Regions from separate parts of the Pantoea sp. RCC30.1 genome, predicted to be linked through region 4. Evidence: predicted binding sites of a transcription regulator. Region 4 holds the regulator's gene; each other region holds the start of a gene.
What was found. Region 4 encodes LexA, which represses DNA repair genes until DNA is damaged. Its sites were predicted from a motif close to TNCTGTATGTACATACAGNA; they were not measured.
Positions count from the first base shown of each region.

Region 1: dinB (DNA polymerase IV) is a predicted target of LexA. The motif match lies at 1,749-1,768, and genes of this name have one in related genera.
Region 2: AC2LB6_RS24155 (YebG family protein) is a predicted target of LexA. The motif match lies at 1,972-1,991, and genes of this name have one in related genera.
Region 3: AC2LB6_RS14975 (DinI-like family protein) is a predicted target of LexA. The motif match lies at 2,235-2,254, and genes of this name have one in related genera.

Region 1 is NZ_JBXUHX010000007.1:111,824-116,633, reverse strand. Features, by position in the region: gene lpcA (D-sedoheptulose 7-phosphate isomerase) at 1-2, shown strand, start outside; gene AC2LB6_RS08790 (class II glutamine amidotransferase) at 54-821, shown strand; gene dpaA (peptidoglycan meso-diaminopimelic acid protein amidase) at 792-1,535, opposite strand; gene dinB (DNA polymerase IV) at 1,780-2,835, shown strand; gene AC2LB6_RS08775 (sugar ABC transporter substrate-binding protein) at 2,872-3,939, opposite strand; gene AC2LB6_RS08770 (ABC transporter permease) at 3,965-4,810, opposite strand, start outside.
Region 2 is NZ_JBXUHX010000061.1:2,108-6,917, forward strand. Features, by position in the region: gene AC2LB6_RS24150 (carbohydrate porin) at 1-843, opposite strand, end outside; gene AC2LB6_RS24155 (YebG family protein) at 1,594-1,956, opposite strand; gene AC2LB6_RS24160 (SIR2 family protein) at 2,113-2,907, opposite strand; gene AC2LB6_RS24165 (non-canonical purine NTP pyrophosphatase) at 2,904-3,464, opposite strand; gene AC2LB6_RS24170 (ABC transporter substrate-binding protein) at 3,613-4,512, opposite strand; gene AC2LB6_RS24175 (amino acid ABC transporter ATP-binding protein) at 4,509-4,810, opposite strand, start outside.
Region 3 is NZ_JBXUHX010000016.1:32,449-37,258, forward strand. Features, by position in the region: gene amyA (alpha-amylase) at 1-460, shown strand, start outside; gene yedD (lipoprotein YedD) at 566-1,039, opposite strand; gene AC2LB6_RS14965 (DUF6388 family protein) at 1,293-1,616, shown strand; gene iraP (anti-adapter protein IraP) at 1,818-2,117, opposite strand; gene AC2LB6_RS14975 (DinI-like family protein) at 2,293-2,532, shown strand; gene AC2LB6_RS14980 (hypothetical protein) at 2,572-2,838, opposite strand; gene AC2LB6_RS14985 (hypothetical protein) at 2,989-3,330, opposite strand; gene AC2LB6_RS14990 (hypothetical protein) at 3,317-3,700, opposite strand; gene AC2LB6_RS14995 (helix-turn-helix domain-containing protein) at 3,836-4,468, shown strand; gene AC2LB6_RS15000 (hypothetical protein) at 4,526-4,774, opposite strand.
Region 4 is NZ_JBXUHX010000028.1:23,614-28,423, reverse strand. Features, by position in the region: gene zur (zinc uptake transcriptional repressor Zur) at 362-883, shown strand; gene AC2LB6_RS19760 (CsbD family protein) at 970-1,182, opposite strand; gene dinF (MATE family efflux transporter DinF) at 1,348-2,670, opposite strand; gene lexA (transcriptional repressor LexA) at 2,769-3,383, opposite strand; gene AC2LB6_RS19745 (diacylglycerol kinase) at 3,489-3,857, opposite strand; gene plsB (glycerol-3-phosphate 1-O-acyltransferase PlsB) at 3,986-4,810, shown strand, end outside.

The DNA of each region.
Region 1 (4,810 bases), on a different contig from region 4:
AACAGCGCTGGCCTCCTGCCTGACGGGAGGCCGCAAAATCATAGGCGGTGGCTATGTGCGAATTGCTCGGGATGAGCGCCAATGTTCCCACGGATATCTGTTTCAGCTTTACCGGACTGGTTCAGCGTGGCGGTGGAACCGGGCCTCACAAAGATGGCTGGGGCATTACCTTTTACGAAGATAAAGGTTGTCGTACGTTTAAAGATCCGCTGCCGAGCTTTAACTCGCCGATCGCGCGTCTGGTGCAGGAGTATCCGATCAAATCGCATTCGGTGGTGGCGCATATCCGCCAGGCGAATCGCGGTCAGGTATCGCTGGAAAATACTCACCCGTTTACCCGCGAGCTGTGGGGCCGTAACTGGACCTATGCGCACAACGGTCAGCTCAAGGGTTATCGTCAGCTGGAGACCGGCACATTCCGGCCGGTAGGCGAAACGGACAGCGAGAAGGCGTTTTGCTGGATCCTGCATCAGCTGGCGACACGCTATCCGCGCACGCCGGGCAACTGGCCTGCGGTGTTTCGTTTTATCGGTGAGCTGGCTGTAACGTTGCGGCAGAAGGGCGTGTTTAACATGCTGCTGTCAGATGGCCGGTATCTGATGGCCTTCTGCTCCACCAACCTGTTCTGGATCACCCGCCGCGCACCGTTTGGCCGGGCGCAGTTACTGGATCAGGATGTGGAGGTCGATTTTCAGCAGCACACCACGCCGCATGACGTGGTGACGGTGATTGCTACGCAGCCACTGACGGCCAATGAAACCTGGCAGCGGATTGCGCCAGGTGAATGGGCGTTATTCTGCCTTGGAGAGCGCCAGGAATGAACGGGAAGCCGCTTCGGGACTGGCTAAAACCGGTGCCGGGCTGCTGTTCATCACATATTTACCGCTGGCGACATTAACCATCGGCGGCTGGTGATATTTAGCAAAGTAAGCGTATCCTGGCTGTAACTGCTGCCAGAAACTGGCATCGCTGGAGTAGCGGTGACGCTGCATGTTGCTGTCGGTCATGCGGAACGGATAGATGCTGATGCTGACATCCTGCTGGCCATTACGCAGCGCCGCGTTCACATAAGTAAAAATCTCATCCATGTAGGCGTTAGTCATTGCATAGCAGCCAATCGACTTACAGTCGCCATGAATCATCAGATAGTTGCCGCTGTAGCCCTGATTCCGATCGAACTGATTCGGGAAGCCAATGTTGATGGCGCGATAAAAGCGGCTATCTGGCTTCAGCTGACTCAGTTTCACGTTGTAAAAACCTTCCGGGCTTTTGAAATCGCCTTCACGGCGTTTCGGGCCGAGGCCACCAGAAAAGTTACAGATGCGGTAGGTATCCAGCAGGCGGTATTCGTTACCGATTTTGCCGTAGAGTTCGAGTGTGCGTTCTTCCTTGAAGATCTGGATATAGACCGGGGTGCCGAGTAACTGCTTCTTTAATTCTTTGCTGACCGGTGCCGTTGAGACGGGTTCGGGTGTCATTGCCATGCTGAGGGCTGGCAGTAAAATCATCGCAAACAGGAGTGCGATTTTGCCCATGCTGTGTATACCTTGAGGTGAAGAGAACATGACGCAAATTGTGCGTCTCTGTTTGCATTATCGGAACTGTCCGCTACCGCAGCGCAACATTAAACATTGTCTGTTTTTTTAGCAAGACGGCGTCAGCCAAATTCGCGATTTACTGAAAGATATTCGGCCACAAATTTGTAAACTTTAATTGTGGACGCGACAAATATTGCAGTTACCCCTGCCAACTGTATACTTATCCAGTGCCGGAGGGGGTATGCGTAAAATCATTCATGTCGATATGGACTGCTTCTATGCCGCGGTGGAGATGCGTGATAATCCCCAGCTGCGCGACATCCCGATCGCTATTGGTGGCAGCCGTGAACGTCGTGGCGTGATCAGTACAGCCAACTATCCGGCCCGCAAATTTGGCGTGCGCAGCGCAATGCCAACCGGCATGGCCCTGAAGTTATGCCCGCATCTGCGTCTGCTGCCCGGACGCTTCGACGCCTATAAAGAAGCCTCCACACAAATCCGCGACATCTTTACCCGCTACACCCCGCTGATCGAACCGCTCTCCCTTGATGAAGCGTATCTGGATGTCACCGACAGCCCGCACTGTCACGGCTCTGCCACGCTGATGGCGCAGGAGATCCGCGCCACCATCTACCGTGAAACCGGGCTGACCGCTTCAGCGGGCATCGCCCCGATCAAGTTTCTGGCAAAGATCGCCTCTGATCTGAATAAGCCGGACGGACAGTTCGTCATTACCCCGCCGGAGATGGCCGGTTTTCTGCTGACGCTGCCGCTGGCGAAGATCCCCGGCGTCGGCAAGGTCTCGGCCAAAAAGCTGGAAGAGATGGGACTGGTAACCTGCGGCGACGTGCAGAAGGCCGATCTGGCGCTGTTGCTGAAGCGCTTTGGTAAGTTTGGCCGGGTGCTGTGGGAGCGCAGCAATGGCATTGATGACCGCAGCGTCATCGTGGAGCGTGAGCGAAAATCGCTGGGAGTAGAACGCACGCTGGCGGAAGATATCAGCGACTGGGATGCCTGCCTGGAGATTATCGATTTTCTCTATGCCGAACTGGATCGCCGGCTGACGCAGATCCGACCCGACAAGCAGGTGGCGCGTCAGGGCGTCAAACTCAAGTTCAGTGATTTTCAGCAGACGACCCAGGAGCATATCTGGCCGGTACTGAATAAAGAGGACATGATTGCCATCGCCCGGAAAACCTGGGATGAGCGTCGTGCCGGGCGCGGCGTGCGGCTGGTTGGACTGCATGTCACCATGGTGGATCCCCAGCTAGAGCGTCAGCTGCTGCTGGGTCTGTAACGGTCAGCCTCACCCATCGGGCAGGCTGACGCTGGATTACTTCTTATATTTCGCCTCAAGGGTGGCAAACCACGGCGCGACGAAATCTTCATTGCTGCCCCAGCCCGGAATGATCTTGTTCAGCGACGCGACATTCACTGCGCCAGGCTGGCTGTTGAGCTGCTGCTGAGAGATTGACGCGGCTTTAAACTGGTAAGTCGCTGGCGTCTCTTCACCGGCAATCTTCTTCGCCACCAGCCGCATATTCACCGCGCCAATGGTTTTCGGATCGACTGCTACCGTCTGCACCCACGGGCTGTTTTTCTGGCGCATCAGCTGCAAATCCTGGTTCGAGACATCAATGCTGTAGAGCTTGATCTCGGTTCGCCCATTCTCCTGCAGCGCTTTGTAAGCGCCCTGGCTGAAGGCATCCCACGCACCCCAGATCGCGTCGATTTTTCCTTTCGGGTATTTCGCCAGAATCGCACCAATTTTGTTGGCGGTATCGCCCTGAACGTCAGTCGAAACTGCACCAATCGACTCCAGCTGATGAATGCCCGGGTTCTCTTTCAGCAGCTTTTCATACACTACCTGACGGCGTTCCATCGGTGGGAAACCGGCGACCCACAGCTTGACGATATTCGCCTTGCCGTTGAAATCATGGATGAGCTGGCCCAGCGACAACTGCGCCAGTGAAGCGTCATCCTGTGCAGTGACCGTGACGCCCGGAATCGGGCTATCCACCGGCGTATCAAATACTGACAGCTTGATGCCCGCGTCGGCAATGCGCTTCACCAGTCCGCTGGCGTAGGGCGCTTTACCGTGCGACAGCACGATGCCGTCATATTTCTGGCTGATCGCCTGATTCACGAAATCCTGGAAGCGCGCATCGTCGCCGTTGCTCAGGAAGGTGCTGACCTTGAAGCCCAACTGGCGGCCCTGCTGAATGGCACCAGCAACAAACTGGGTGGTGTTGTCATCGGAGCCGAGGTTGCGGATCACCGCAATACGGATTGGGCCATCATGGCTGGCGATAGCCGCAGGCACCGGGTTGACCGTGTCCGCGAAGGCGGCGCTGGCGTTCAGCAGGCTCAGGGCCAGCAGCGAGAGTGTTATTTTTTGCATTGTTATCAACTCCGGTAAATGCGCCTCAGCGGCGCTGGATATAGGTGATCGCCAGTGCTAAAGCCAGCACCAGCCCTTTAATAATGTCCATGGCGTAGTAGGGAACAGAGAGCATCACCAGGCCGTTCTGCAGCACGCCGAGAATAACCGCGCCGACCAGCGTGCCCAGCGCATTGGGTTTGCCGGAGCCTGCCAGTGAGAAGCCAATCCACGCCGCCGCGACGGCATCCATCAGGTAGCCGCTCCCGGCATTCACCTGCGATGAACCGATACGCGAGGCGAGCAGGATACCGCCCAGACCGGCCAGCAGTGAGGCGATCACATAAGCCAGCACCCGGTAGCGGGTGGTGCGGATGCCGGAGAGGCGCGCCGCTTCCGGATTTCCGCCCAGCGCGTACATCCGCCGGCCATGTTTGGTCAGGGACAGCGCCAGCTGCGCGGCGACGGTGACGACCAGCATAATGATGACGATGGTCGGCACCTGGCCGAGCAGGCCAAACGTGGCCGGAATGGTGCCTTCCGCCATATCACCGCTCGGCAGCACCATGTTCTCGGTGATCGACCCGCCAAAGCTGTAGGTCATCGCCACACCCTGAATCACAAACAATGTTGCCAGCGTAGCCAGCATGTCCGGGATGCGCAGGATCACAATCAGGAAGGCGTTAAACAGCCCGACCAGAGTGCAGAGTGCAAGGGTGATCAGGATCGCGGCTGTGGTACCGAAGCCGTACCAGACAAACAGCGAAATCACTAACGCATTGGCCAGCGAGGCGGTCGAGCCGACCGACAGATCGAAGCCGCCCACGGTCAGCGAGATCGAGACGCCGATCGCAATCACCGTAACAATGGCAATGGATCGCAGAATATTGAT
Region 2 (4,810 bases), on a different contig from region 4:
CGCGCCGCCTGAGCGGCCGCGATAGAGAGCAGTTTGCGGGGCATTGGTAAAAACCACACCCAGATTGTAGGCACCGGGCAGACCGTTAAGTATCGGGCGGGCTTCGATCTCTACCGGCAGCAAGATCCCTTTACTGCCCCGGGTGGAACTACTCCAGGCGTGATGACGACGGGAAGCATCCGGATTCTGCTCCATCACACCCCCTTTCAGGGTGACGGTGGGCGTCACTTTATATTCCAGCGTGGTTCCCCACGTATGGACGTTCCAGTTGTTCCAGGTCAGTGAATTAGCCGATTTGCCGCCACACTGCGAAAGCATCTGGAAGTCACAGGGTATGATCTGATCGAAGGTCTGAACCTTGTTCATCATTCCGATACGCCACGTCATACGCCTGTCATCGAAACTCCGGGCAAAAGTCAGCCAACCCAGTCGGGTAATTGATTGTCCGCCCCAGCTCTCCTGTGTTAAATCATTAAAATTGACACGGGTATCCTGTGTCCGTTTGGTAGTGAGGTTATCATTGTGATTACGGTTAACGATATTTCCTTCGATACGCGCATCGGGGATACCTGTCCAGCGTTCGAGATGCTGATTGAAGGTTAGTGCGAACTGATCAATATAGGCGAGATGTGAATCATGGTTATAACCGCCACCGCCATTCCATCCGAACTGACTGAGGTAGCCAAAGTTATAGGTAAACCCATTATCATTAAGCATTTTACGAAGGCCAAACATCTCGCCGAGAATGGGTTCAGGTGGAGATTCAAATCCTAATACAGCCCCGTTCCACTCCTGTGCTTCTGATAAGGGCGAGAAAATTAAAAATGAAAATGCGCACAGCATTATTTTATATTTCATTTTGACAACCTGCTATTAAATTTTAGGGGCGTCATGGTTCGCAGGAGAGTGTCAGCTCTCCTGTCATCATGTTCAGACCTTTACTGTCTCAAAGTGATTTAAGCAAATAACTTATTGATTAGTAATACTTTTAATAGAATCCTTAAAGAAAGTGCAAAAAAAAACCTAAGCGGCCTACAGCGGTAAACACCGTGAGACGCTTAGGTTTTGCCTGTTATCCAGTAACAACCCTTCGCTGAAAACAGGGCCACCTTATCACTGCTTTTTGAAAATGAATAGGGCCGAAGCTTAATATTTTAAGAAACTGAGATCCAATTAACGATTAATGGCATGGTTATTATCGCCAGGTTATGACAGGAATTTTTTGTTGGAATCAGAGCAAAGTAAATATTAACAGCAGGTCAGATAACCTTTCTCACTAACGCATTTAATGAAACCTCATAAGAATTATTAGTGAAGGGCGTAACGAAGCCAGTGAAAGCGAGACTCTAAAATTCACTGATATAAAATCAATATTATTAGCACCAGCTTAATGCTACAAAGAAAAGCGCAGTAAATAAGGGTGAGTCAAATCAGGATTCTGGATAACAATGAGGTGGCGGGATAAGAAATTACAGGCAAAAGAATAAGGGGAATGTAATGACAAAAGCACAAGTTATGAATAGCCTGAAAGGAAGGAATTAACCCTCTTCAAAAACAGCAACGCCGGAAGGTTTGCTTCCGGCGTTGCTGAGATTACGCGGCTTTAACGGCGCGAACTTTCTTTGCAACAGGCTCTTCAACCTGCTCATCCGCGCCATCGTCTGACACGGCTTCAGGCTGAGAGGACGTTGCAGCTTCAGGTTTTGAAACGGCAACCGCTTCCGGCAGTTTGCTGGTACGCAGAATATGCTGAACCGCATCTTTCTGCTCTGCAATCAGCAGGCCCAGCGTTTCCGCCTGAGATTCATCCAGTGCAGGTTGATGCTGTAACAGCCAGTCGGTGAAGGCTTCGGCCATATCGAGCATTTTGTCGTAGGCATCGGCCTCTTTCTTATTGGCAAACGTCATCTTCTCTTCACCCTTTCTGACTACTACAAATTTTGTTTCAACAGCCATCTTTTCGCCCTCAGGTACTGTGTATACATACAGTATATCATGCCGGTTATGCTTTGCCAGCAGAGAATAGAGTTTATCGGTTATGCGCGGGCTAACCTTAACCGCGCGCAGGTTTTTTTCTTTTTCCTGATGCTTCTCTGCCGTAAGCCGCGCTGACTATACCAGCAACTCTTCGAGGAACATCGCCAGTGCTTTGCGCGGATCATCCTCTTCGGAAACAATCACCTCGATCCCCCACTGTCCCAGCACCTCTTTGGCCACCGGGTTATTGCGGTTGGTGAACAGATAAGATTTTGGACGGGCAGTTGCCAGCCCGGTGCGGCCCCACATCTTAGTCAGACGGTAAAACAGCAGGCGAATGTTGAAATCACTGATGCTGTAGCCGACAAACAGCACTGAGTTGCCCATCACATCGTGAGTCAGTTTGATGTCTAGCGGCGAGTCAAAATAGAGACGTTCAAAATAGCTGCTCTCATCGAGGACGATGGAGGTGTCATCATCAAAGTCACCGTGCAGTTTAATAATGTGACGCTTATCTTCGGTCAGCGAGACCAGGTCAGCGGCGTTTGCCACTTTGTAATAAGGAACACCGTGGGCATCGTGCGCGGCTTCCAGCCAGCGATCGTAATTGGTGGTGTAGATACGCGAGAAGTTACCCTGCGTGATCATGGTATGAATTTCAGAAGTCCGGACATCGATATCCGGGCGGTGCCACTCACGATCCATCCAGCTGCGCAGCGGGCCAAGCGACCCCTTTTTCTGTTTGTAATACTCCGCCAGCGACAGATGCGTGCCATAGGTATTGAAGATTTTCGGGTCGTAGCCCAGCTCATTAGCCAGATGAGCAATAAGTTCATGCCACTCGGGAAGACCAAAATTGCGCGAAATACCGGCGCCGGCAAACAGAATCAGTTTGCCGGAATCATAGGCGCGTTTGAGTTCAGGTTTCATGACACTCCCCGCGAGGTTTTTAAAAAGGTAGCGAAGCGATCCAGCGCGATGCGCCGCATCGAGATCTCATTCTTGAGTTCGCCCATTTCGGCAAAGGTCTGTTCATAGCCTTCAGGAATAAACACGCAGTCCCACTGGAAGCCGCGTGTCCCGGCAGGTTTCGCGGCGATGGTGCCGCGGAGTTCACCAGAAAACTGGTACATCTTACGGCCATCGCAGTAGCCCAGCACCGTTTTGGCCGTCACGGCCTGGCTGTCGAGCCCCTGCACCAGCGCGGTAAAGCGCTCGGCGTCCAGGCGGTTCCAGAAGATACGGGTCAGACCAGCGGGCAGACCATTCAGGCCATCCAGATAGAGGCCGGTATGCTCCACAAATAGCGGTCGCCCAATCAGCGAAAAGGCTTTGGTCAGTTTGTCGCGCACCAGATCCAGCTCGTTTTCTGTCTGAATTTCTTCGATGCGACGGGCGATGGGCAGGACTTCGACCCCGATGGGTTCGAGTATTTTGCGCACCTCAGCCAGTTTTGGCTCATTGGCAGAAAGGAATCTGATTTTCATGGGGCTTCCAGGTCAATTACTCCGCCACACAGTGAGGATTTTACGGAAACAGGCAGGCAGGATAAATCACTAACGCTGGAGAGTGTAGTTCAATTCTGTGCTCATCCGGTTGAGAACCGGCCGCAGCAGGCGAGCCGGTTCTACAGACTCAGTAAACAATGCCCGGTGGATTCACCGTCGAGTGAGAGATGGCTTCATCCTGTTCGCCCCAGCGGGCCAGTACCTGCTGATACTGTCCGCCTGCGATGGTGCCATCCAGCGCAGTCTGCAGCGCGGGGGCCAGGCCATTGCCCTTTTTGGTGGTCACGGCGACCCACGCGCGAAACGGTCCGCTGCCAACCAGTTTTGTCTGTCCGCGTGACGCCACTTTCCAGGCCGCCATAGAGTGAGGGCCAAACATCGCATCTGCCCGTCCCGACAGCAGCGTCAGCGTCGCAGACGCATCATCGGTAAGGTAAATCGGCGTTACCGCAGGCAGACCTTTGGCCCGGTTCTGCTGATCCCAGCTCAGCAATATGCGCTCCTGATTGGTACCCGACGAGACGATAATCCGCTTACCGGCAATATCAGGCGGGCTATTAATCCGGCTGATGTGACTTTCTCGTTTCACCGCAAAAGCGTGGTTGTCGGCGCGATAGGTCGCAAAATCGAACTTCTTTTTGCGCTCTTCGGTGACGGCAATATTGAACATCGCAACATCATAGCGTCCGGCACTGATCCCCAGCGGCCAGTCCTCCCAGGAAGCCGGAACCAGCCTGAGTTTCAGGCCCAGGCTGTCCGCCAGCAGCCTGGCAATATCGGGATCGCTGCCGATACGCGTCACATTGTCAGACGCCAGCAGCGACAGCGGTGGCGAATTAGTAGCTGAGGTCGCCACCGTCAGCGTGCCCGGTTCGATAAAATGGAAGTCAGCCGGAATTTTACTGATTGCCTGTGGATTGGCAGGCGCATGGATCGGCGTCTCGTTTTGCAGGACATCGAGCTTGTCAGCCGCGGAACAGGCCAGCGCCGGAAGCAGCGTCAGAACCGTTAACGTTAATGCCCTCATAACACGCGCGCCAGAAAGCGTCGGGTGCGCTCATGACGCGGATTATTGAGCACCTGGGTGGTGCTCCCCTGCTCCACAATCCGGCCATCCACCATAAAGACCACGTTGTCCGCCACTTCTCGGGCAAAGCCAATCTCATGCGTCACAATCACCAGCGTAGTGCCGGAACGCGCCAGCTTTTTAATTACATCCAGCACTTCGCCCACCAGCTCCGGGTCCAGCGCCGAGGTCGGCTCATCGAACAGCATGACCCGTGGATTGAGCATCAGCGCACGCGCAATCGCGATGCGCTGCTGCT
Region 3 (4,810 bases), on a different contig from region 4:
GCCGGTTGAAGCCTGGTTTAAACCGCTGGCCTATGCGCTAATTCTGTTACGTGAACAGGGTGTGCCTACCATTTTCTATCCCGATCTGTTCGGGGCGACTTATGAAGATGAAGGCGGCGACGGCGAAAAGTACAAAATTGAGATGCCGGTGATCCCTGAACTGGAAGGCTTAATCCGTGCGCGCCAGCAATATGGCTGGGGCGTACAGACCGACTATTTCGATCACCCCAACTGCGTGGCGTTCAGCCGCAGCGGTACCGAAACGCAGCCGGGCTGTGTAGTGATTATGTCGAACGGCGATGCGGGGGAGAAAAGCGTGCCGATGGGTGACGGTTTGGCCGGTAAGGTCTGGCGCGATCACCTGGGTAATCGTGAAGAGACGATTACAGCCGACGAGCACGGCACCGCAGTGTTTGTCTGTAATGGTGGCAGCGTCAGCGTCTGGGTCCTTGCAGAATAAGTTAGTGGCAGAATAAGTGACGCAATAAAAACGAAAACCGCCCCGGCCGGGCAGAGCGCACTTTACGCTCTTGCCTGCCGGGGCGGTTTTATTAGGAGTCGGCTGTTACGACTTCGCGTTATTTTCAGTAATCGGTGTGCGCAGCAGTTGCGGTTCGATGTTCTGAATCACGGCCGCTTTCGGCTGCTTCGCCACTTCTTCCAGCGCCTGCTGACACTCGATGGTCGGGCGCGCGACTTTACGCAGGGTCATCCGGTCGTAACTCAGTTCGCCATTCTCCACCACCAGCGGCATCACCCGCAGCTGACGTGTCACATTGACATAATCGCCGCTCAGGCGAGTCAGTTTGCCCGGCTTGGCGATCACCCGCATCCACTGACGGCAATCCAGGGTGCTGCCATCGGCATTAATGATCACGCTGGCTATCGCCTTGTCGTTGATCAGGCTGCTCTGTGGGCCGACAGTTTGCCAGGTTCCCTGCAGATCAGCGGGCGCCGGTGTCTGTACCGCGTTTTCATAATCGTTGATTTGCACACATCCACTTAGTGCCATCGTAGCAATCAGCATCCACTTTTTCATGTTTAATCCCTAAGATCACATCAATGGCGGCTACGTTATAATTTTTCCACCGCGTTACGCAAGATATCTGGGTATTCAGGCTCCACGTAAACCCTGATTGCAGCAGAATTTAACCGGCAGCGAGACCAAACGTACGTGTTTTAATCGGCAAATGGATGACGGATTGGGTTCATCCATTGGCTTTACCCCGCCTGACAAGCGATAAACAACCCGCTACACTGGCGCGCTGCAACAGACTTTCAGGAATATGAATATGAAAACGCCAGAAGCCTACTATGCCCAGGCACGCGAGATGTTTTTCACCGCGCATCCCGACTTTCAGTCTGCACTGGATGAATTAACCGAGAGCGATGCCCGTGCTGCGAACCTGTCACTGCGACAGCTTCGCGAATGGCATGCCGAACGCATCTATGCGGCCTTTTTGCGACAGAAAAATCTGGATGGGATGATCTTCTCAATTCAGCTCGCTGAGCCGGATAAAGCGGTGGCGGCTGAGGCTATCGAGACTTATCTCAAATCTCATGCTGAGTCGCTGGGAATGAGCTGGGAAGAGTTTTGCATCAAAAACGAGCTTTAATCCGCGCCGCGTTGAAGTTGTATATTGCAAACACCTCCAACCAGTTCAGGCACTGCAGATAAGGTTGTACTAACCGGGGGAAAGTGTATAACTTCGGCGTGCGACTAAGGTCGTGGATGTCCTTTAACGAATAGTGCTGATGCACTGCCTCTGCAGGTGTTGTCTCAATTCCACCTCCAGAGGCGAATTTTTTATCCGCCCCTACCCCTCACCTTCCGTCGCTTTACCTTTTACTTCAACATAACTTGCAACCGCCAGCAGACGATTAATATGCGTTAGCAGCAGATCAACATCAGACTGGAGAAACTCGGTCGAAGATTGCGAAGCGGTAACAATGGCATCCTGCACCGTTTCTGAAATAGTCAGCGAGTTGTCCTGTTTCGCCTGCACCAGCAGCGCTGCAACCAGCAGGGACTGCGCTTCTAACTGCGCCGTCAATTCTTTCGCATCGACGTCCATCTTTGCCAGTTTTAGCAGAATATCAATTACCAGTTGTCGCATCGCGGACCTCCTGAAAAGTAAGTCGTCATTATGTCGCGATGCGTGCGCATTTTGCTAGTCGAAGATCGCGGTTTATGCGAGATAAAAATTTACGCAAAATTGGATACGCCACCTTGCCACTGTTTTTATTTACAGTATTATATGTCAGCGATTTTGCCCTGAATGGATTGCCATCATGTTTGTTGAGTTGATTTATGACAAGCGCAACGTTGCCGGTTTACCGGGCGCTCGCGAGATGATTCGTGAGGAGCTGGAAAAGCGGGTGCATCGGGTGTTTCCTGACATTGAAGTTAAGGTCAAGCCGATGGAACGTAACGCGATAGATACAGATCTGAGTAAGAACGACAAAGCGACAGTTGCGCGGATTGTTGAAGAGATGTTCGACGAAGCGGAAATGTGGCTGGTGGCCGATTAATCCCTTAACGGCCACCGCAATCAGTTAGCGGGAGATAACTTAGCTCTCCTGCTCGCTGTGATTAATTTCGATCTCAATGTCCTGAATAGCGGCATCCAGATCTTCCAGCAGTTTGCCCTGCTTGTTAAGCAATGCATCAATTCTGTCGGCGTTAGTCTTGTCTTTATATTCACCGGCATCAAACGCTAACCAATGGCTGGAGAGGGTTTCGGTGTTAGTCTGCGCATAGTGGCGCATCTCTTTTAACTGAGAGGTCACGTCGCGCAGATAGTCAGTTTTGGTCTTGGTTTCTGTTGAATCGCTCATGCTAAATTTCCTTCTGGTCAGTTATCCAAAATGATTAGGCTTAGCGGTTCATCAACCGGCCAATCAGCGGGCGGGCATTCAGATACAAATGTCGCCCGGAGATTTAAAACTAGTCGATAATAGCGAAGCCGCACTAGGAATAATCGGAAGTTATGGTTTTTTAGCCGGTTTCGCTGCTGGCGCCTCACTCACAATCACCACTTCTTTGACTTTGGTGATCGTTTTGTCGGCTACACGATCCGGTATCGCATCGAGCTTATGCTGTATTGCCGTGACCTGATCGGTCAGCAACTCCACTCTGTCATCACGCCGCGCGGCAATTAAGCGATAATCCGCCCGAATCTCCTCAATCCGCCGGTTTGCAGTGTTACTGACGTAGAGAAAAATAATTGTCATCAGGATGCAAATCATCGAACAGCTCAGCAGAATGCAGCCGAGGATAACTTTGCGTCGGTATGACATCGGAGCCTTGGTGCTATTAATCGTTGCCATTGCTGTGATCCTCCAGAGTTGAGATAAGCCGATCTATCTCATTACGAAATTTATCGTTGTGATCGGTTTCGGTCATGGCCAGTAAAATCCCTACCGCGTTCTTGATTAACCGAAGATCGGTTTCGAGTGTCGAGATACGGCGCAGATTCCTGTCGTGTCGTTCGCGTAATTCATCGTTCTCCTCCCTTATCAGCACGTTGCTCTCTTTGAGCAACACCACCTGCTCTTTGTAACTGGTTATAATTTCCCCACCCGCCCTGTTACTGGTTACGATTGACGCGATACCCGCCAATAACGGTTTCCAGAACAGTGCTGCTGCGCCCCCACCCAGAACTAACGCACCCATACTGGTAATAAGACTACTTTCCATGCCACACCCCTTTGTCCGGTAAGGTCTCTGGAACCACTGCGTGCTGAAAAGCCACGTCCTCCGCCTGAAATTTAAGATTGCTTAAATACCACGCTTAAGTATACTTAAGTCATTATCAACTAAAAAGTCAAGCTGATGAAAAACGAAACGCTGGGTGACCGCATCCGACTCCGACGTAAATCACTGCAATTAACGCAGAAGCAATTGGCACAACAGGTAAAAGTTTCCCATGTGGCGATTTCGCAATGGGAAAAAGAGGAGACGCTGCCGCGCGGTGAGAACCTGCTACGGCTCGCCGAAGCACTGGGCTGCGCCCCGGCTTTTCTGATAGATGGGGATGGACCTGTTTTTAATGAAAGCGCTTATGGTGGCCTGCATCAGATCCCACTGCTGGCACAGCGCGACGTCGCGCAATGGCTGAATGACGCCAGTTCTGTGCGGCATGAACTGCTGATGCACAACGACATGGCACTTTCGCAAAAGAGCTTTGCTTTCCGGGTAGAAGAACAGGCGATGACACCCGCGATTCTGAAGGATGATGTGGTGATCATTGATCCCAGCCTGTCACCTCAACCGGGCGACTGCGTGCTGGCATTGCAGCTACAGGTCGCCCTGCTTCGCACCTGGCGTCAGCGCGGCAGTGAAGATGGTGTTTTGCAATTTGAACTGGCACCGGTAAATATCAACTTCCCCGACCTGCATTCCAGACGGGATAGCCTGAAACTACTGGGTACGCTGGTGGAACTACGCCGCTATCGCCAGCCATAAAAAAACCCGCAGACGCGGGTTAACTTTTCATCGTACAACGGTGGTCTGGACGCTTAATTACAGGGCGTCGGTGAGTTGATCCACGATCACCTTGCCTTGCAGATCGGTCTGCATAATGCGGTAATTAACCGGCCATGAGCGGCGGGTACTGAGTTTATCGAAAAGCGTCACGCCGCCTTTTTTGACACCCTGACGGTTAACAATAATCCATTCGGTCACTTCTTCCTGACCACGATTTTTCAGGCTCACCGAACCTTTTTCGATTAACTGATCTTCAGCTTCAATCTTTAAATAGTCTCGTAACATAATTTCTATCTCCTGGTAACGCAGGTCACTATATGC
Region 4 (4,810 bases):
TTGCTGTGAATTCAAAGGAAACAGTGCCTTAATTCAAAGGATTGGACGTTTTCCAATCAAAAAACCGTTGTAATAGTTCAGACTGCGCCTGGAAATTTCAAATAATGCCAGACTTTTATTAAGTCTTTCTGAACATTACTTCTTAACTCAGTGAGATGCAAAGCAAAATGCCAACCAATTCCGCTTCAGGTCGATTCAGAATGGATCTGATTTGTCGTCAGATTTGAGATTAAAGGCGGCTTAAATTCTAATTATGCTGCTTTATCAGGCAAATAATGCTGTTCTTTCAGACGAAAACCCACCTCAGCACCGCGAAACTATATGTGATAAAATAACATCACTTATCCAGCGGAGAATTTTCATGACTAACATGACGTCGCAGCAAATTTTGATTCAGGCCGAAAAAATGTGCCTGCAGCGCGGTGTGCGTCTGACTTCACAGCGTGCTGAAGTGTTGCGCCTGATGGCTGAACAGCCCGGCTCAATCAGCGCCTACGATCTGCTGGATCAGCTTCGCGTCAGCGAACCGCAGGCTAAACCACCTACCGTCTATCGTGCGCTGGATTTCCTGCTTGAGCAGGGTTTCATTCATCGGGTGGAATCCAACAACAGCTACGTCATGTGTCACCACTTTGAAGCACCAGCTCATACGTCGGTGATGCTGGTCTGTGACCGCTGTGCCGCCGTTACAGAAAAGCAGGCGCAGGGGGTGGAGAAGATTATCGCGACGCTGGCGGGTGAGGCGCAGTTTGCATTACGCCATAGCGTGATTGAAGCACATGGTTTATGTGAAAGTTGTGCCGCCGTTGAAGCCTGTACGCATCATGAAAGCTGCGAACATGATCATCAGGATGAAGGTAAAAAGCGGGGAAAACGCGGGTAATCTGCACATCCTTGTGCGTTTCCATCCCTGTACCCTCCGGTGCGGGCACACCGAAGCGGTTTCAGCTGATTAACGGGATACCCTGATTACCAGCGGTGATCTTTGTTCTTGCCTTCCCAGTCCGTCACTTCGCGCTCTGCTTCATCTTTCGCATAGCCGTAACGTTCCTGGATTTTACCGACCAGCTGATCGCGTTTACCTTCGATAACCTGCATGTCATCGTCGGTCAGCTTGCCCCATTTCTCTTTCATTTTGCCTTTGAACTGCTTCCAGTTGCCGCTCGCTTCGTCTTTATTCATGGCAGACCTCCAATCCTCGGGTTTAATGATTATCTTGCTGCTTAACAAAATAACGATATAAATCGCTAGTTAACTGCGATGCTTAAAGTTAAATATAGCAGACAGTTTAATAACTGTAGAATAATACGGAATAATCTGTATCAACCCCGAGTCAACCCTGCAGGATCAGGCATCAAACCAGCTGTTCTGACGCCAGTGCTTACGCCAGATGAGCCACAGTGACAGGCCGCGCAGCGCCAGGAAAACCGTCACCGCCAGCCACAGGCCGTGGTTGCCCAGCACCGGTACACTGAGCAGCGTCAGAAAGTAGCCTGCCGCCGCCACGACCATGCTGTTACGCATCTCGCGTCCGCGCGTCGCTCCGATGAACATCCCATCCAGCAGATAACACCAGACGCCGATCAGCGGCATGATTATCTGCCAGACCAGATAGCGATCAGCTGTCTGCTGCAGTGACTCAAGAGAGGTCAGCAGGGTGACAATCTGCGGGCCAAAAATGGCATAAACCAGCGAGAAGAACAGCGCTACCACCACCGCCTGCCGACAGGCGGAGTGCCAGACGTGCTGCAATTTACTGCCATCTTTTGCGCCATGCGCTTCGCCGGCAAAAGCTTCAACCGCGTAGGCAAAACCATCCAGCGCGTAGGCAGTAAAGGTAATGAACATCAGTAATACCGCGTTAACTGCTACCACATCCGGACCCAGCCGTGCGCCCAGCACGGTCAGCGAGGCGAAACAGAGCTGCAGCATCAGGGAGCGCAGCATGATGTCCCGGTTCAGTCGCAGCAGCCGGCCGCTGTCACCGCGCCAGCTCTGCTTCAGCAGGTTTAGCGTAATACCGCGCAGCTTTAACACCCGCCAGACCATGATGCCGCCGACGCCCAGCGTGATGTACTCCGCCAGCGCCGTGGCGGTTGCTGCCCCCGCGACACCCCAGTGCAGCCCCATCACCAGCCAGAGATCGAGCACGATGTTAACCAGATTGCCTACCACCAGCAGGATCACCGGCGCGCGTGCATACTGCACACCCAGCAGCCAGCCCAGAATCACCAGGTTGGCCAGGGTGGCAGGCGCACTGAGCCAGCGAATCTGAATAAACAGCGCCGCCTGTTCCAGAACATCAGGATTGCCGCCAACCAGATGGGTCGCCAGCTGAATAATCGGATAACGTAAAGCGATGAACAGGATACCTGCCAGCAGCGCAATAATCAGCGGCTGCGTCAGCGCACGTGCAAGAGCGGTTTTATCGCCCGCACCAAACGCCTGTGCCGTCAGGCCAGTGGTACTCATTCGAAGGAAAAGCAGCAGCATAAAGAGGAAGCTGGTCACTGTGGTCCCGACCGCAACCCCGCCAAGATAGACAGGGCTGTCGAGATGACCAATAACTGCAGTATCGACCACTCCCAGTAAGGGAACGGTGATATTTGAAAGGATCATCGGCAGCGCAAGCCGCCAGAGATTTTTATCCGTTGCCGTGATAAAGCGCATTCGCCGTTCCGTGCTCAGTGTCGCTGCAGTAAAGCAGGCGACAAAATTAGGGCAGACAGAATAGCATCAGAAAAGGCGAATGCACGTAGCCCTCACAATCAGAGCCACTCGCCGTTACGGACCACGCCAACCGCCAGACCTTCAATAGTCAGCGACTGAGCACGGGTATCGACAACAATCGGGTCGAAATCGCTGTTTTCGGGCAGCAGATGCACGATAGCACCCTGCTTTTTCCAGCGTTTAACGGTGACTTCATCATCAATGCGGGCAACGACAACCTGGCCATTGCGCACATCCTGGGTTTTATGGACCGCGAGCAGGTCGCCGTCCATAATCCCGATATCTTTCATCGACATTCCACTGACGCGCAGAAGGAAGTCAGCAGACGGCTTAAACAGGCCCGGATCCACTTTGTAATGGGTTTCGATATGTTCCTGCGCCATGATCGGCTCACCGGCAGCAACCCGGCCAATCAACGGCAGCCCTTCAGAGGCTTCTTCTTCCATTAACAGACGAATGCCACGCGATGCACCGGAAACGATCTCGATGACGCCTTTGCGCGCCAGCGCTTTCAGATGCTCTTCTGCCGCATTCGGCGAGCGGAAGCCCAGCTGCGCGGCAATCTCTGCACGCGTAGGCGGCATGCCCGTTGAAGAAATATGGTCGCGAATCAGGTCATAGACCTGCTGCTGTCTGCTGGTTAATGCTTTCATCCCGCCCCCTGGTTGTTTATACAGTCGCTGTGAGTATATACAGGTATTGGCGAAATGGAAACCGATTGTCAGGGAAAACGCGCCCTCAGGCGCGTTATGGAAGGCTTATCGCAAATGTGTCCAGAGGAGCGCGATCCACACAAACAGGGCCAGTAAGATGCTGATCAGTACCGCCGCAGAGCCCATGTCCTTTGCCCGGCCCGCCAGCGGATGATGCTCCTGGCCGATGCGGTCAACCACCGCTTCAATGGCGCTATTGAGGATTTCGACAATGACCACCAGCACCACCGCCCCAATCATAAGGATGCGGGAGATCACATCGACATCCAGCCAGCACGCGATAATAATAGCGACCAGCGCAGCCAGTGCTTCCTGGCGAAACGCCGCTTCATGTTGCCAGGCGGCTCGCAGTCCCTGCCATGAGTAACCTGCGGCTTTTACAATTCTGATAAGTCCGGTGGCATTATTTGCCATGATGTGGGAACCCTTTCATCGGATTGACGTCAATGTCTGGGCTGCGTGCAATTGGCACCACCACAGATATTCGCTGCGCTTTCTGCTATGCTTGCGGCGCTTTGCTAACAAGAGGCTTCATGTTGTCTATGTCAGGTTGGCGTAAACTCTATTACAAATTGCTTAATTTACCACTCTCCTTTTTGGTAAAAAGTAAGGCCATTCCGGCCGATCCTGTGTCTGAACATGGTCTGGATCCGACCCGACCTATTATGTATGTTTTGCCTTACGATTCGAAGGCTGACTTACTGACTTTACGTGCACAGTGTCTGCGGCATCATCTGCCCGACCCGCTCTCTCCACTGGAGATTGATGGTTCACTGCTGCCGCGCCACGTGTTTATTCACAATGGCCCGCGCGTATTCCCCTATTTTGTGCCCAGTGTGGAATCGGTGAAAATCTTTCACGATTACCTCGACCTGCATCGCAATAATCCTAAGCTCGATATTCAGATGCTGCCGGTCACCGTGATGTTTGGCCGCGCGCCAGGACGTGAAGTCCAGGGCGAAGCTACGCCACACCTGCGGGTGCTGAACGGGGTGCAGAAGTTCTTTGCGGTTATCTGGCACGGGCGCGACAGTTTTGTCCGTTTCTCGCCTACCGTTTCGCTTCGCCGCATGGCAACCGAACACGGTACGGATCAGTCGATCGCCCAGAAGCTGGCTCGCGTGGCGCGCATCCATTTTGCCCGTCAGCGCCTGGCGGCAATCGGTCCGCGTTTACCGGCGCGTCAGGATCTGTTTAATCGTCTGCTGCAATCCAAAGCCATTGAAAAAGCCGTCGAAGATGAAGCGCGCAGCAAAAAAATCTCCCATGAGAAAGCGCAGCAGAATGCCGTCGAGATGATGGAGGAAATTGCCGCTAACTTCTCTTATGAAGCGATTCGCGTCACCGACCGTGTGATGGGCTGGCTC